DNA from 4 places in the Shewanella mangrovisoli genome. Region 1 is predicted to be linked to each of the others. Evidence: predicted binding sites of a transcription regulator. Region 1 holds the regulator's gene; each other region holds the start of a gene.
What was found. Region 1 encodes LexA, which represses DNA repair genes until DNA is damaged. Its sites were predicted from a motif close to TACTGTATNNNNATACAGTA; they were not measured.

Region 1 (3,745 bases):
GGTATTAGCCACACTGGCACATACTGCTGAATAAAACCCATTATTCTCGATTTTTGTGGGCAAGAGATATTCGATAAATCGTCGATATTTTTTGCCTAAACGGGCGATATATTATGCTCGTCTGAATCAAACATACTTGCTGTTTAAAAATTGATCAAGATCACTTCTTTTTCTAATTGTCTGAAAAATTGCCAAAAAAAAGCCCCACATTCACAGGTGAGGCGGCTTTCAAGGCTAAATACGCGGTGCAAAAAATTTTAATGAACAGAGCTAAAAAAACTACCTTGGGCAAAGTGAGCGGGTTGCTTGAGTGTCGCGTCCGTAGTCGAGTGATTTACAACACCTTCGAGCACGATTCCCATGGCGCGGGCACTCTTGGCCACAATTTGCAAACGACGATTGTCGCGGGCATCGAGTGAGTGGATCCAAGTAATTACTGCGCTGGAAGTGCCACTGGTTAAGGCTTTTTCCATTGCCCACAGGGTTTCGACTTCATCTTTCGCATGGACTAAGAGAACTCGGTCCATACGCACGCCAGCGCTAGCCAGTAACTGCTTGTAGCCAATACTAGGTGGGTTGATGAGCACGACCCAGCGGCCTTGTTGGCTCAGTTGTGCTAACTGCTTGCTAAGTTGCATTAGCTCTTGGCGACCTTGGCTCTCGGTAGGCATAGTGATGATAGGCGTATGCTGCCAGTCAGTATCGGTTTCGCGCACCGCATCGAGCCATAAACCGGGGTGACGCGGGGCATTACCTAGTAGTTTGTTCATAGCCAATCTCCATTGCGGATCACCCCTACGGCGAGCCCTTCTATTGTTAGACTTTGGAAACTTAAATCGACTTTAATTGGGGAGTAATCTTCATTCTCTGCATGTAGATAAACTAGATTCCCTTTCTTTTCAAAGCGTTTAACTGTTACATCATCGTCGACGCGAGCAACAACTACTTGGCCATTGCGCGCTTGCTGTACTTTATGAACGGCGAGCAGATCCCCCTCGAGGATGCCGATGTTCTTCATACTGTCGCCTCTGACGCGTAATAAGAAATCGGCAGCAGGGTGGAACATGCTAGGGTCGACTTGGTAATACTGCTCGACATGCTCTTGGGCGAGGATAGGTTCGCCCGCAGCCACTTGGCCAATCAGTGGCAAGCCTGATTCGCTGTTATCTTCTTCCTCAACTGGGAGACGGATCCCGCGGGAAGTGCCAGGCATGATCTCGATGCAGCCTTTTTTCGCCAATGCCTTAAGGTGTTCCTCGGCGGCATTTGCACTTTTAAAACCCAAACGGGTGGCGATTTCGGCCCGGGTGGGTGGCATGCCAGTCTCGGCAATATTACGTTTAATCAGCTCTAAAATTTCGGCTTGGCGTGGCGTCAACGGTCTCATGTTCTTTCCTGTTTTTCTATACAGTTACTGTTAGTATATACAGTATTATTCGTAGTGCAAGTATTAACCACTTTTTAACGCGATTGGAGAGTATTAGCGAATGTTCCCTAGAATCTGGTATTCTATGGGGCTAATGAACGTACTTACATTGCATAAGAATAATGCCTAAACAAGACTCTCTTTGGTTGAAATCATTACGCTGGATCCAAAAACACTTAGTGCACACTATTGTTGTGCCGCAGGATCCCTTTGCCGATCTGAATCTGGACGCCTCCAGACCGCTTGCTTATGTAATGAAAACAGAATCCCTGAGTGATATTGCTGCGTTAAGCGAGATCACTACTAAGCTGGGTTTGCCAAGCCCCTACGAGCCGCTCGTGGTAAATGGCGTTGTCGCGCCCCGCGTAGTTTGCCTTGAAGGGCGTAAGCCTTTGTTTGGCGACCGTGCCAGCAATGAGCCATTCCTCGAATGTTTTATGCGTTTGTTGGCCGTACATAAAGAAAAGCCTGAGTTAGATATTCAGCTGGTGCCTGTGAGCCTGTATTGGGGCCGTACTCCGGGTAAAGAAGACGACACCATGAAGGCGGCTGTGCTTGAACGCGAGAATCCAACTTGGTTGCGTAAGTGCCTGATGATTCTATTTTTAGGTCGTCACAACTTTGTTCAGTTTTCTAATGCGGTATCGCTGCGTTACATGGCCGACGAGCACGGCACCGATATGGGGATTGCCCATAAGCTTGCGCGGGTGGCGAGAGTGCATTTCCGCCGCCAACGCAAGGTGATGACAGGACCTGTGCTGCCTAATCGTCAGGCGATGTTCCACTCCCTGTTGAAATCCGAATCCTTACGCAAGGCGATTCAAGAAGAAGCGGCGAGTAAGAAGATTTCCGAAACCCAAGCTCGTGAAACAGCAATTGAATATCTTGATGAAATTGCAGCGAATTATTCAGACAGCCTAGTGCGTATTGCCGAGCGTTTCTTAACTTGGTTATGGAACAAGCTCTACAGCGGTATCAATATCAAAGGTGCCGAGCAAATCCGCCAGCTGCACCATGATGGTCACGAGATTGTGTATGTACCTTGCCATCGCAGCCATATGGATTACCTGCTGTTATCTTACATACTGTATTACCAAGGCATGGTGCCACCGCACATTGCGGCGGGGATTAACCTAAACTTCTGGCCAGCAGGGCCGCTGTTCCGCCGTGGCGGGGCTTTCTTTATTCGCCGTAGTTTTAACGGCAATAAACTCTATACGGCCGTGTTCCGTGAATACCTCGATCAGCTGTTTGCTAAGGGATATTCGGTTGAGTATTTCTCTGAGGGTGGCCGTTCTCGTACCGGTCGTTTATTAGCGCCGAAAACGGGCATGATTGCCATGACGATCAACAGTGTGCTGCGTGGTATCGAACGCCCAGTCACCTTAGTGCCTGTGTATTTAGGCTACGATCACGTGATGGAAGTGGCGACTTATCACAAAGAGCTGAGTGGTAAGAAAAAACAGAAAGAATCTGTATGGCAAGTCTTTGGTGCTATTCGTAAATTAGGTAATTTTGGCCAAGGTTATGTCAACTTTGGTGAGCCGATTACACTGCAAAACTTCTTGAATGAAACGGCGCCAAACTGGCGCACTGAAGTGGCCGACGATCCCGAACAAAAACCGACTTGGTTAACCCCTGCGGTGAACGTGTTAGCGAATCGTGTGATGACCCGCATTAACGATGCTGCTGCCGCCAGTTCAATTACCTTAACCAGCTTAGTGCTGCTGGCGTCGGAGCAAAATGCCCTAGAGCGTTGCTTGCTCGAGCGTCAGTTAGATTTGTACTTAACTCTGCTTAAGCGTGTGCCTTACACTTCGTTTACGTCGGTGGCCGAAGGTGATGGCAAGCACTTAGTGCAGCAAGGATTAGAGCTGAATAAGTTCTCCATCCACGCCGATCCTCTGGGTGAGATAGTATCTATTGATGCGAACCAAGCGATTTCAATGACTTACTATCGTAACAATATCATCCACTTGTTTATCATTCCGTCGTTAATTGCCAGCTGTTTAACCAACAATAAGCAGATTTCAAGAGCTCAGATTTTGGGAATTGTGAGTGACTTCTACCCGCTACTTAAGGCGGAGTTATTCATGGGTATCAAGGATCTGCCAAGCTATGTGAATCAAGTGCTGGATCTGTTTATTGAGCAGGGCTTAGTGCAGGAAAGCGATACGCTGTCGGTGGTGACTGAGCACACTAGCCAAATGTTGTTGCTGGCCGGAAGCGTTAGCGAAACCTTGCAACGCTATGCGATTATTTTCAATCTCCTGGCCCACAGACCTAAGATGGAGCGTTCGGAGCTGGAGTCTGAAAGCC
Region 2 (3,745 bases), 1.3 Mb from region 1:
CTAGCCATTGCTTGGCTCAGTAGCTCATAGAACATCACCACGGAGACCTCGTCACTGCGATGCTCGATTGTGGTCTGTTTAAAATCATTAAACTTGAGTTTAACCACTTGCTTATGGATTTGCCTCCCCTTAGCACTTCGCCCTAAACGGCTGGACAACTCTTGAATTAATCCCGGCATCACCTGCTGGCACTGCTCCAGTGTGTAAATATCCTGAGCGAGAGTGGTCTCAACGCCTACAGATTTGCGCTCGCGGCTTACCGAAATCCCACGATCATCGATGCCATGGGCCCGCTCGACTAACACGGCGCCAAACTTACCAAAACGGGCAATCAACTCTTGCTTAGGATAAGCCTGCACATCGGCGCAGGTATTTAAGCCTAGCGAAGACAGTTTTTCAGCGGTCACTTTACCCACTCCGGGAATTTTTCGCAGGGATAAGCTTTTAACGAACTCGGGGACCTCATCGGGTGGGATAACACATTGCCCATTGGGCTTATTTAAATCAGAGGCAACCTTGGCGAGAAATTTAATCGGTGCCACGCCCGCCGATGCCGTCAGCCCAGTTTCGGCCAAAATATCACGGCGAATCGCCTCGGCGATTAAAGTGGCAGAGCCCTTAAACAGCTTACAATCGCTGACATCTAAATAGGCTTCATCAAGGGAAAGCGGTTCGATTAACTCTGTGTATCGGGAGAAAATGGCGCGAATTTGCTGCGACACCTCTTTATAAACCTGCATACGACCGGGAACGAGGATAAGATCGGGACACAATTTCAATGCGTAGCCCGTCGCCATGGCAGAACGCACACCAAATTTGCGCGCCTCATAATTACAAGTGCTGATGACGCCACGCTGCACCCGACTGCCGCCGACGGCCAAAGGCTTACCGCGGTATTCGGGAAAATCCCGCATTTCCACCGCAGCAAAATAGCAATCCATATCGATATGAATGATTTTTCGCACCTTGCATTCCTCCGACACTCAAAATACTGTATATAAAAACAGTAATCAAGTATCACTTATCAATTTGCGGCGGTGCGGTTTGCGCTTGGATTGTAAGCGCTCAAAAAAACAAAGGGAGCCCTAAGGCTCCCTTTGTTTACAACTATTTGAATTAAATCTTAAATTGCCCAATGTTGCGGGTCAGTTCATGAGTAGCTTGCTCAAACCCTTGCAAACTTTGGGATAAATCTTGGCTTGAGAGCAAAGACTGATCGGACAGACCACGCACGCTAACAACGTTTTGTGCCACCTCTTCAGCCACAACGGCCTGCTGGCCAATCGCAACGGTAATTTCCACCGTTTGCTGCTGAATCGACACAATCGCACTGGCGATATCACTTAAGGCTTGCTCGACTTGCGTGGTCAGGTCTTGCCCGACTCTTGCCTGCTCAACCCCAGACTCCATCACCTGCTCGGCTTGTAGCGCGCTCTGTTGCAGGGTTTGGATAATTCCTTGAATGTTGGCGGTAGAATCTTGGGTACGGGATGCGAGAGTACGCACTTCATCGGCCACCACGGCAAAACCTCGTCCCTGCTCACCCGCCCGCGCCGCCTCGATGGCCGCATTGAGCGCCAGCAAGTTGGTTTGGTCGGCAATGTTGCGGATCACGCTTAACACTTCGCCAATTTGCTCTGAGCTACTACGTAACTCCTTGATGACTTTAGCCGCTTCAATCACTTGAACCGATAATGCCTTCATGCCTTCGGTCGCACGCGACACGATTTGGGTGCCGTCATGGGCTTGAGTTTGTGCCTTTTCGGCAAAATCATTGGCCCGTTGAGCGCTTATCGCCATTTCTTGGCTCGTCTGTGCCATTTGGGTGGCGGCCGTGGCCACTGAGTCGATTTGTTGTTTCTGCGATGACACCGAAGATACCGCTAAATCACACACTTGGCGTGCATCCATCACCCCAGTGCCGACCTCTTGAGTTAAGTTACGGGTATGCAGTAACATCTGCTGCACCTTTTCGGCAAAGCGGTTGAAGGCATCACCCAGCTTGCCTAACTCATCTTCCCGTTCCATGAGAATGCGTTGGGATAAATCGCTATCACCCTCGGCAATGTCTTCCATCGCATCGAGTAACTTGCTGAGCTGGCGTCTAAAGGGCAATAACATCAACCATACTGTGATGCCGACTAAGAGCATAATCCCCAAGGCAACAAAACAGGCATTCCAAAAGGCTTCGGTTACAGGCGCTTCAATCACCTCATGGGGCAACATAAAGGCTAAGTGCCATTTCTGCTTAGGATAATCACCGCCCACAGACACAAAGGTTACCCGCTGCGGCACACCGTTAAAGGTGACTTCGGCAAAGCCCTGCGCTTCGCGCTGCATTTGCTGTCTTAAGGCGGTAAAGCCTGAGGTGTTCTTAAACTGGCTATCGATTTGATTCGCAAGTGAGCCCGGCGGGAACTTATCCGAGAATCCGGGGAAATAAACCAGCTTACCTTCATCCGTCATCAGGAAGGCTTGACCATAGTTACGGTATTTGATTGGCGCTAACAGGGTTTTACCAATGGTATCGATGAGAATATCCATACCACCAATCCCAATCAGCTCACCATTGGCACCATAGACTGGGGTTTTAACTGTGGCCGAAATCGAGCCATCGTTGGCATCGACCGCAGGATCGCCCACAAATAGGCCACGCTGATCAATGGCCTCCTGCCACCAAGGACGTTTATTGGTGTAATAGTTTGGATCGCCATCGAAACGACCATTGAGGTCGAAATATTCGAAGGTATTTGCCGAGCCGAAAAACACTGACTTCACATCGGTATCACGGTCGGAAAACGAGCGGAAATAACGAATAATATCTTGGTACTGCTGATCATTGGCTAAGTTACTGCCACGGGCATGGTATTGGCTAAACCAGTTGATAAGCCCAGGCTCGGCAAATACCGAGTGGATCACTTGTCCCTTAGCCACAAAATAACCACCTATCTCATTGGCCTTTAAGGCAACAAGTGCCGAAATGTCCGCGTCCACTTGCTTACGTGTGTTATTACTTTCTTTATTCACGAGCAAAGCGGCAACTAAAGTAAGAAGTACAGCAAGGGCACCGACGATAGTGACCACTAACTGCAAACTTAGAGAACGTTTTATATATCTCATTCATCTTCCCGTCTGGCTGACCAACCACTTAACAAAAAATCATGCAAAAACAGTTTCACACGGTAACAATTTTTACCAGTCAACAACAGATGAAAATGTGAGAAAAAACGTAAACAAGTATTTGTAAAGAATAGACATTAATCCAATAACAGGAATCACTAAAAATTAAATGACACTCAGAACATCAGATTACATAAGCAATATTTTACAGAGTGTTAGACTAAATACTCGAAATAAAAAAACAAAGGCCAGCCATTTCGTGACTGGCCTTGGCGCTTGAGCCGCACAACCGGGCGCTATTACATCTTCGTTTGTAGGTAATTCGCTAAACCGATACGGTCAATTAAACCGAGTTGTTTTTCTAACCAATACATATGGTCAGATTCGGTATCGTCGAGTAAGACTTCTAAGATCTCACGGGTTTGGTAATCTTTCTTCGATTCACACAGGGCAATCACCTTGCGCAAATCATCGGCCACCTTGTACTCATAGGCCAAATCGTTACGCAGCATCTCTTCAACGTTTGCGCCGATATTGAGCGCTTCCCGCGCAGCTACATTCGGCACGCCTTCGAAGAATAAAATACGCTGTACCAGCTTGGCCGCATGGTGCTTTTCATCATCCG
Region 3 (3,745 bases), 1.9 Mb from region 1:
CATAATCGCAAGACCCAAAATCGCACCAAAGCCTGCATCGAGTCCGAAGGCGCTTTTTAGGATCAACATAATAATATCGGGCAGTTGACCAATGTTAAGGGCAATAATCACGCAGGCGACAATGATATAACCCAGTGCCATAAAGGGCACTACGGTACTGGCGAAGTGGGCAATACGTTTCACGCCACCAAAAATAATGAAACCTAACAGCATCGCAAGAATGGCTGCTGTGACGTTAGGGTCGATATCGAAGGCGGTTTTTAGGCTCGAACCAATCGAGTTGGCTTGCACGCCAGGCAGTAAAATTCCGCAGGCAAAAATGGTCGCAATGGCAAATGTCCAAGCGTACCACTTCATGCCTAAGCCTTTTTCAATGTAAAAGGCGGGGCCGCCGCGATACTCTCCATTGATTTTTTCTTTGTAGACTTGGCCTAAGGTGGATTCGACGAATGCGGAGCTGGCGCCAAGAAACGCTACCATCCACATCCAAAACAATGCCCCCGGACCGCCGAAGGTAATCGCAGTGGCGACACCGGCAATGTTTCCGGTTCCCACACGACCTGCTAAAGTCATGGCTAAGGCTTGGAAGGAAGACACACCAGCATCAGTGCTCTTACCATCAAACATTAAACGGATCATTTCGGGTAAATGGCGTAACTGTAAGAAACGTGAGCGCAGGGAGAAAAAGAGTCCTACACCGAGGCAAAGATAAACGAGTGCGGGGCTCCAAACGATATTGTTGACCGCATTAACAATCTCATTCATATAATTCAACTCCAATATTCTGTTGTTTTTGCAGAGTTTTTAAGATATTTGCTTGTAAGTTTGGGTACTAAACGGCCAATTTGGCCTAAGGTTAAGACGTGTGTGCACGCCCAAGAGCTTCAACATAACGGCTTTTTGAGCCGCTTCATAGCTAAAGTTGTTAAATAATTGATAATTTAACGTTCTTTATTTGGTGGCTTTACGGATTGGGGATTTAACGGTGCGTTAACTGACTAGATTACTAACTGAGTTTGACTGTCGGGATGTAGGAGAAAGGTGGTACAAGGTGTTTGGGTTGGCACTCTTTATTTTTGCCGAAGCGGATGTAAGTGTGGGTATCGATACAAGGCTTAAAAACGGGGCTTACATTACTAGCCATAGCAGCATCCATAGTCCGAAAAGCCATGCCAGACTGCGGCGGCTAACGCTATGTTTTAATAGCAAAGACAGGCTTACTGCCACGGGCAAATACAGGATAAAAGCCCAAGAAAGTAGAGGCGCCTCAAACCCTAGTCTTTTAAGTCCCATTTCACAAAGTAGACTTAACGCCAGCAATAATAGGCTGTGGAAGATCACTAATTGATTGAATCTTAAGGCAAGCGCTGGTTTAAAGGCGGGTTTCGCATGACAGGGCAAGGTCAGTGTATTCATCTCTTGTTCTCAATTCCTCGTAACGGATGCAAGGGATTTTAATTTTAGATGAGAACTATTCTCAACTAAATTTACACAGCTTTAGTGTTCCATCGCCATTCATCGAGTTTAATCAACCCTCGAGGCAAAACGGCGGTTTGCACTCTTGTCCGCTTTGGGCTAAATTATACTGTAATTATATCCAGTGTTTAATGTAGATATGATCCTCTATATTGCTGAAAAACCAAGCCTTGGGCGTGCAATTGCCGATGTGCTGCCTAAACCCCACAAAAAAGGGGACGGGTTTATTGAAGACGCCCAAGGTAACTGTGTGTCTTGGTGTGTGGGGCACTTGCTCGAACAGGCCGAGCCCGATGCCTATAATCCAGAGTTTAAATCGTGGAAGTTTGAGCATTTACCCATAGTGCCCGAGAAGTGGCAGCTTAAACCTAAGGCCGCGACCCGCAGCCAACTCACAGTACTTAAAAAGCTGGTGAAACAGGCCGATACGCTAGTGAACGCTGGCGATCCCGACCGCGAAGGGCAGTTATTGGTTGATGAAGTGATCGCCTATTTGGGTGTGACGGGCGATAAATTACAGCAAACGCAGCGACTCCTTATCAGCGACTTAAACCCGCAAGCGGTGAAACGTGCCCTGTCGCAGTTACGCAGTAATCGTGAGTTTATTCCTTTGTCGACCTCTGCACTTGCCAGAAGCCGCGCAGATTGGCTCTATGGCATGAATATGACTCGGGCCTACACCATCCAAGGGAAAAAGGTCGGCTATCAGGGCGTGCTATCAGTCGGTCGAGTACAGACACCACTGCTTGGGCTTATTGTGCGCCGCGATGAGGAAATCGCGAATTTTCAATCTAAGCCTTTTTATGAGGTTCTGGCTCACTTAGTGACGGACAAAGATCAGGCTTTCACGGCGAAGTGGCAACCCAGTGAAGCCTGCTTACCCTATATGGATGAGGAAGGGCGCGTGCTCGCTAAGGGGTTAGCGCAAAATGTGGTGCGCCGGATCACCGATAAACCCGCCAAAGTGACCCAGTTAAGCACTAAGGATAAGCAGCTGAATCCGCCTTTACCCTACAGTTTATCGGCGCTGCAAATCGATGCAGCCAAGCGCTTTGGTATGAGCGCGAAGGACGTGCTCGATACCTGCCAAAGCTTATACGAGCGCCATAAGCTAATCACCTATCCACGCTCAGACAGTCGTTATTTGCCCACAGAGCAGCATGGGCTTGCAAGCGGGGTATTAGCGGCCATCATGGGCGGTGCACCCGAGTTAGTCGCACACGCTGAGGCGCCGAATCCTCGGCTTAAATCTAAGGCGTGGGATGATAAAAAAGTCGATGCCCACCACGCCATAATTCCAACGGAAAAACAGCCCAATCTAGCTGGTTTAAGTCAGCGGGAAAGACAGCTTTATCTGCATATTGCTCGTCAGTATTTGGCGCAGTTTTATCCCGCCTATTGCTACAGTGAAACTGCGGTCGAAGTAACGATCGAAGGTGGCCTTTTTAAGACTAAGGCAAAACAGGATAAGTCCCTCGGTTGGAAACAGCTGTTTGCTAGAGAAGAGAACGAACGAAAAGACGCATCATCCGCAGCAACTTTTGCGCAAGGCGATAAGGATACAGATGAAGGGGAATATGTTGGTCAGTTACCGCCGCTTACCTTAGGGCAAGTGCTTCATTGTCACCACGGTGAATTAGTCGAGAAGCAAACTCAACCACCCAAAGCCTTTACTGATGCGACCTTGCTGAGCGCAATGACGGGGATTAACCGTTATGTGACAGACCCTGAGATCCGCAAAATTTTAAAGGAAACCGATGGCCTAGGTACGGAAGCGACTCGCGCAGGCATTATTGAACTGCTGTTTAAACGGGGCTTTATTCAGCGTCAGGGGAAGTCGATTGTGGCAACTGAGGTGGGCAAGGGCTTAATCAATAGTTTACCCCTTAGCGCCACGACACCCGATATGACGGCGCTGTGGGAGGCAAGCCTAAACGGTATCTGCCATAAAGAAATCTCATATCAAGGCTTTATGCAACCACTGTTGGGGACGCTAAATAACTTGATCGAAAATGCAGGCGCTCAATTACCCTCAGCCCTCAATGGCTTAAAAGGGCAGGGTTTTAAGCGTGCCGCGACTAAAAAGTCCGGTTATCGAAAAGCCGGAGCCAGAGGCGCTGCTGGCGGGAAAAAAGCCAGTACTAGCGCTAAAAAAGGGAATGCTAGCAATTCAGCCGCAGCATCTTCCACCTCCACAACAGCTAAACCGACTGCCCCTAGGCAGCGAACGAGCAAAGTGTCCGCCCAAGCCTGATGACACATTTGTGAT
Region 4 (3,745 bases), 1.5 Mb from region 1:
ACCTAAGCCAATACGTGACAATTCGCCGCCTGAGGCAACCCTAGATATAGGTTGTAATGGCTGGCCAGGGTTGGTGGTGACCATAAACTCTATATTATCGCTGCCATTCATCGACATGATTTCTGGGTTGAAATTCACTTCAATGGTGAACTTACCCTTAGGCATATTGAGTTCGTGGATGGATTGAGTCACCAACTTATCCAACTCTTTCGCATAACGGGCGCGGCTCTGACTCAGCTTTTGCGCGTTAGCGAGGTAGGCCACTTTACTGGCCTCCAGTTGGCGTTGGATATCTTCTAGCTTATTTTCATCATCATCGAGTGTGGTGAGTTCGGCCCTGAGGGCGAGATGATGCTCGGCTAATTTGTCTGGGTTAACATGGTGCTTACGGGCCAGTTGCATGGCTTTAGAGAGCCTTTCCTCTAAATAGGCAAAATGCGCGGGGTCGAGTTCAAGTTTACTTAGGTAGTGCTGCAATTCGCCTGCGCTCTCTTGCACTTGAATTAGCGCTTCGTTCAGCATAGTGCTGACATTGGTTAATGCGGGATCATAGCTTTGCAAATTCTCTGCAAGGCCAACGGCTTTATTCAGTAGTGACTCGATATTGCTCTCTTCACCATCCGTGAGCAAAAACAGGCTGGCTTGGCAGCTATCGACCAATTCGGTGCCGTTTGCGAGACGTTTGTGTTCCTGTTCAATCTCTTCAAATTCACCGACCTTGAGATCAAACTCATCTAACTCTTCAACTTGATATTGCACCAGTTGTTTACGGGCGATACGTTCCTGCTGTGAGGCTTCTAATTGTTTGAGTTCGGCTTCAATTTGTTTACAGCGCTGATAGCTTGCCGCTACTGTGTCTATCAGTAGTCTGTGATTGGCGTAGCTATCGAGTAAGGTGAGCTGGTGTTCACTCTTTAACATTGCATGGTGGGCGTGCTGGCCATGAATCCCCACAAGCAATTGTCCCAGTAATTTCAGTTGAGTTAACGGCACAGGATTGCCATTGATATAGGCGCGTGAGCGGCCATCACTGCCAATGGTTCGACGCAGAATACACTCATCATCGAGTTCGAGATCGTTATCTTCGAGCCAGCGTTTTGCCAGAGGCACATCCTCGAGTGAAAATCGGGCACTGACTTCGGTTTTGCTCGCGCCAGGGCGAACACTGCTGGCATCGGCACGGTTGCCTAGGCACAAACCTAGCGCGTCGATGGCAATGGATTTCCCCGCGCCAGTCTCACCGGTAATGCTGGTCATACCGGGGCGAAAGTCCAGTTCAAGGAAACGTACGATAGCGAAATTGTTGATGCTGAGTTGGCAAAGCATAGTGAGTTCCTGTCGAAAAACTTACCAAATCACTGTATTGATAAACAGTATATACTGAATTTATATACAGTAAAGTGGCTTTGGGTGAATATTCGACATGTCGCTATATTGTAAAATCTAATTATTTGTTTATGAATAGGTTTTAACGAGTTGCTCCAGAATGGGTAAGCTGAAAAAGGTCACTATAGTGCCAAAGAGTATCCCTTGAGCACTGCTGGAGGCTTGAGTGTTATAGCGTTGAGCCAACAGATAGACACTTGCCGCAGTGGGTAAGGCGCTGAGGATGACGCCCATAACGAGATAGTCGCCCGTGACACCCACGCCTTTTAACATGAAGTAAACCAAGGCGGGTTGCAGGATAAGTTTAAACAGGTTGATCAGGCTCAGTTCGATAAAGTTTGTCAGGCTAAAGACCTTGCTATCTTTTTGATAGCGCATAGCTTTAGCCAACACCATGCCGACGGCAAAGAGGGCACAGGGACTGGAGGTATTGCCTATCTGCTGGATCATCATTGCCAAGCCTGAGGGGAGAGTTATCCCTAATGCCGAGATGGCCACGCCAATAAAACAACCAATCACAATTGGGTTTTTCACCACGGCTAACAGCATGATCACTGCGGCGTGATGTTGTCGCTGTTTATTGGTGGCGAGCTCCAGCGAAACCAAGGCTACGGCAAACATGAGTACGGACAATAAACTGGCAATCGCAGCGGCAACTAAGGCGCTTTGTTGCTGGGGAAATAAGATGATAAGGAGTGGAATACCAATAAATGCGGTATTACCAAAAGTGGCATTTAAGGCGCGCACGGCGGCAATTGCATGTTGTTTAGGATTAACCAGCAGGGAGATGCCGATACAAACGAGGTAAATCAGCAGCATGGCTGCGCTGTACCCAGCGATAAATCCCCACTGTAGGATCTCTTCAATGGGCTGCTGCGCCAGTGCTATCAACAGGATGGCAGGGAACGCAATATAGTAAACATATTGATTGAGTACTTGGTCTGTTTCTACTGGGAGAAAGCGCAGTTTTTGCACCAATGTGCCCAGTAGCATGATCCCGAAGACGGCAAACAGAGGGGTTAAAATGTTCATGACCCTCACTCATCCTTTTGTGTTGCTTATCCCGCGAGATAGCCTTAGTGATGCTTGATTTCATTCAAGCCGCCAAGGTGAGGTCGGTTGGGATGTTATTTCAGCGAATTGACGATAATCGGCGCTAGCGCAGTAAATCTGTTAGCAAAATAGCATAGCATTCCCCCTAGAGGCTATTGCGCTATGGTCGTAGAAGTGAATAATTCTACGTTTAAAACACAATGAGTTAGTGCATAGTCTGAACAGAAGCACTCACATAAACGATTGGGATAGAAAATGGCTGATGATATAGGCGCCGAGCTGCAGTTAATTTATCTGTTTGTGCATTTAGTGAATGCGGGGAGTTTTTCCCAAGCGGCTAAAGAGCTCGATATGCCCATCGCCACTGTGAGCCGTAAGCTGGCCAAACTTGAGGAGAAGCTCGATAAGCAATTGTTTATGCGTAGCACTCGTAAGCTGCGGTTAACCGAAGAAGGCCTAGCATTATTCCAACGCTACCAGAGCGTCATTGCCCAATTTGATGAACTCAGCGGTGTCGGCAGTGATAAACCCGAAGGGACATTGCGAATAGCGGCGCCGATTTCGATTATTTCTATCATCTTTATCCGTGCATTGAACGAGTTTGGGCGTTTATATCCCGATATTCGCCTGCATATTTCCCAAAGCAATGAGTTGGTGGATTTAATTGATAAAGGAATCGATGTGGCGATTGTGGGCGGTGCCCAGCCCGATTCCTCTTGGGTGTCGAGCACCTTAGGCGAGCTTGATTACCGCCTATTTGCGACGCCGGAATATTTAGCCTCGGCGCCTAAGTTAACCCATCCCGATGATCTTGAAGCCCATCAGTTAATTAAAGTGTGGCCACTGTTTAACTGGCACTTAAAACACCCGAATGGCGAGTCGTTTTATTTTAATGGCCCGACAAAGCTCACGCTCACGGATCTGCACGGTGCGATTCAGGCGACTCTCGATCATGGCGGCATTCTCTATGGCCCTGAATTATTTGTTAAACAGCAGATTAAAGAGGGACAGTTAAAAGTACTCTTGCCCGAATGGATAGGTGAGCAGCGCAGAATATCGATTCTGTATCACCAGCGGAGTCAGCAGCCGCTAAAGGTAAAAGTATTTATAGAGTTTATGCAGTCTAAGGCGCCCGAGCTGTTTTCGATGATTTAAGCTCGTTAGCGTTTGCGGGGTTTTAGCGGATTTTTACTCATGGAGTTTTGGGTCTGCTTCGCCTCTTGCAGGCTAGCGCGGGTGGCGGGCACTATCCCCAGTTCAAGGTAGTAATTGACTAAACGGCGCAGTTCAAACAGAGAACCAATAC

Region 2: the regulator LexA is predicted to act here: its motif matches at 990-1,009, upstream of dinB (DNA polymerase IV).
Region 3: the regulator LexA is predicted to act here: its motif matches at 1,584-1,603, upstream of K0H60_RS07750 (DNA topoisomerase III).
Region 4: the regulator LexA is predicted to act here: its motif matches at 1,379-1,398, upstream of recN (DNA repair protein RecN).

The regions. Positions count from the first base shown of each region.
Region 1 is NZ_CP080412.1:4,576,409-4,580,153, reverse strand. Features, by position in the region: gene K0H60_RS19925 (cell division inhibitor SulA) at 258-770, opposite strand; gene lexA (transcriptional repressor LexA) at 767-1,387, opposite strand; gene plsB (glycerol-3-phosphate 1-O-acyltransferase PlsB) at 1,549-3,745, shown strand, end outside.
Region 2 is NZ_CP080412.1:1,135,782-1,139,526, reverse strand. Features, by position in the region: gene dinB (DNA polymerase IV) at 1-965, opposite strand, end outside; gene K0H60_RS05015 (methyl-accepting chemotaxis protein) at 1,117-3,120, opposite strand; gene bfr (bacterioferritin) at 3,420-3,745, opposite strand, start outside.
Region 3 is NZ_CP080412.1:1,731,967-1,735,711, forward strand. Features, by position in the region: gene K0H60_RS07740 (alanine/glycine:cation symporter family protein) at 1-765, opposite strand, end outside; gene K0H60_RS07745 (hypothetical protein) at 1,129-1,416, opposite strand; gene K0H60_RS07750 (DNA topoisomerase III) at 1,616-3,730, shown strand.
Region 4 is NZ_CP080412.1:1,334,375-1,338,119, forward strand. Features, by position in the region: gene recN (DNA repair protein RecN) at 1-1,326, opposite strand, end outside; gene K0H60_RS05890 (AEC family transporter) at 1,456-2,418, opposite strand; gene lldR (LysR family transcriptional regulator LldR) at 2,695-3,594, shown strand; gene K0H60_RS05900 (DUF3319 domain-containing protein) at 3,600-3,745, opposite strand, start outside.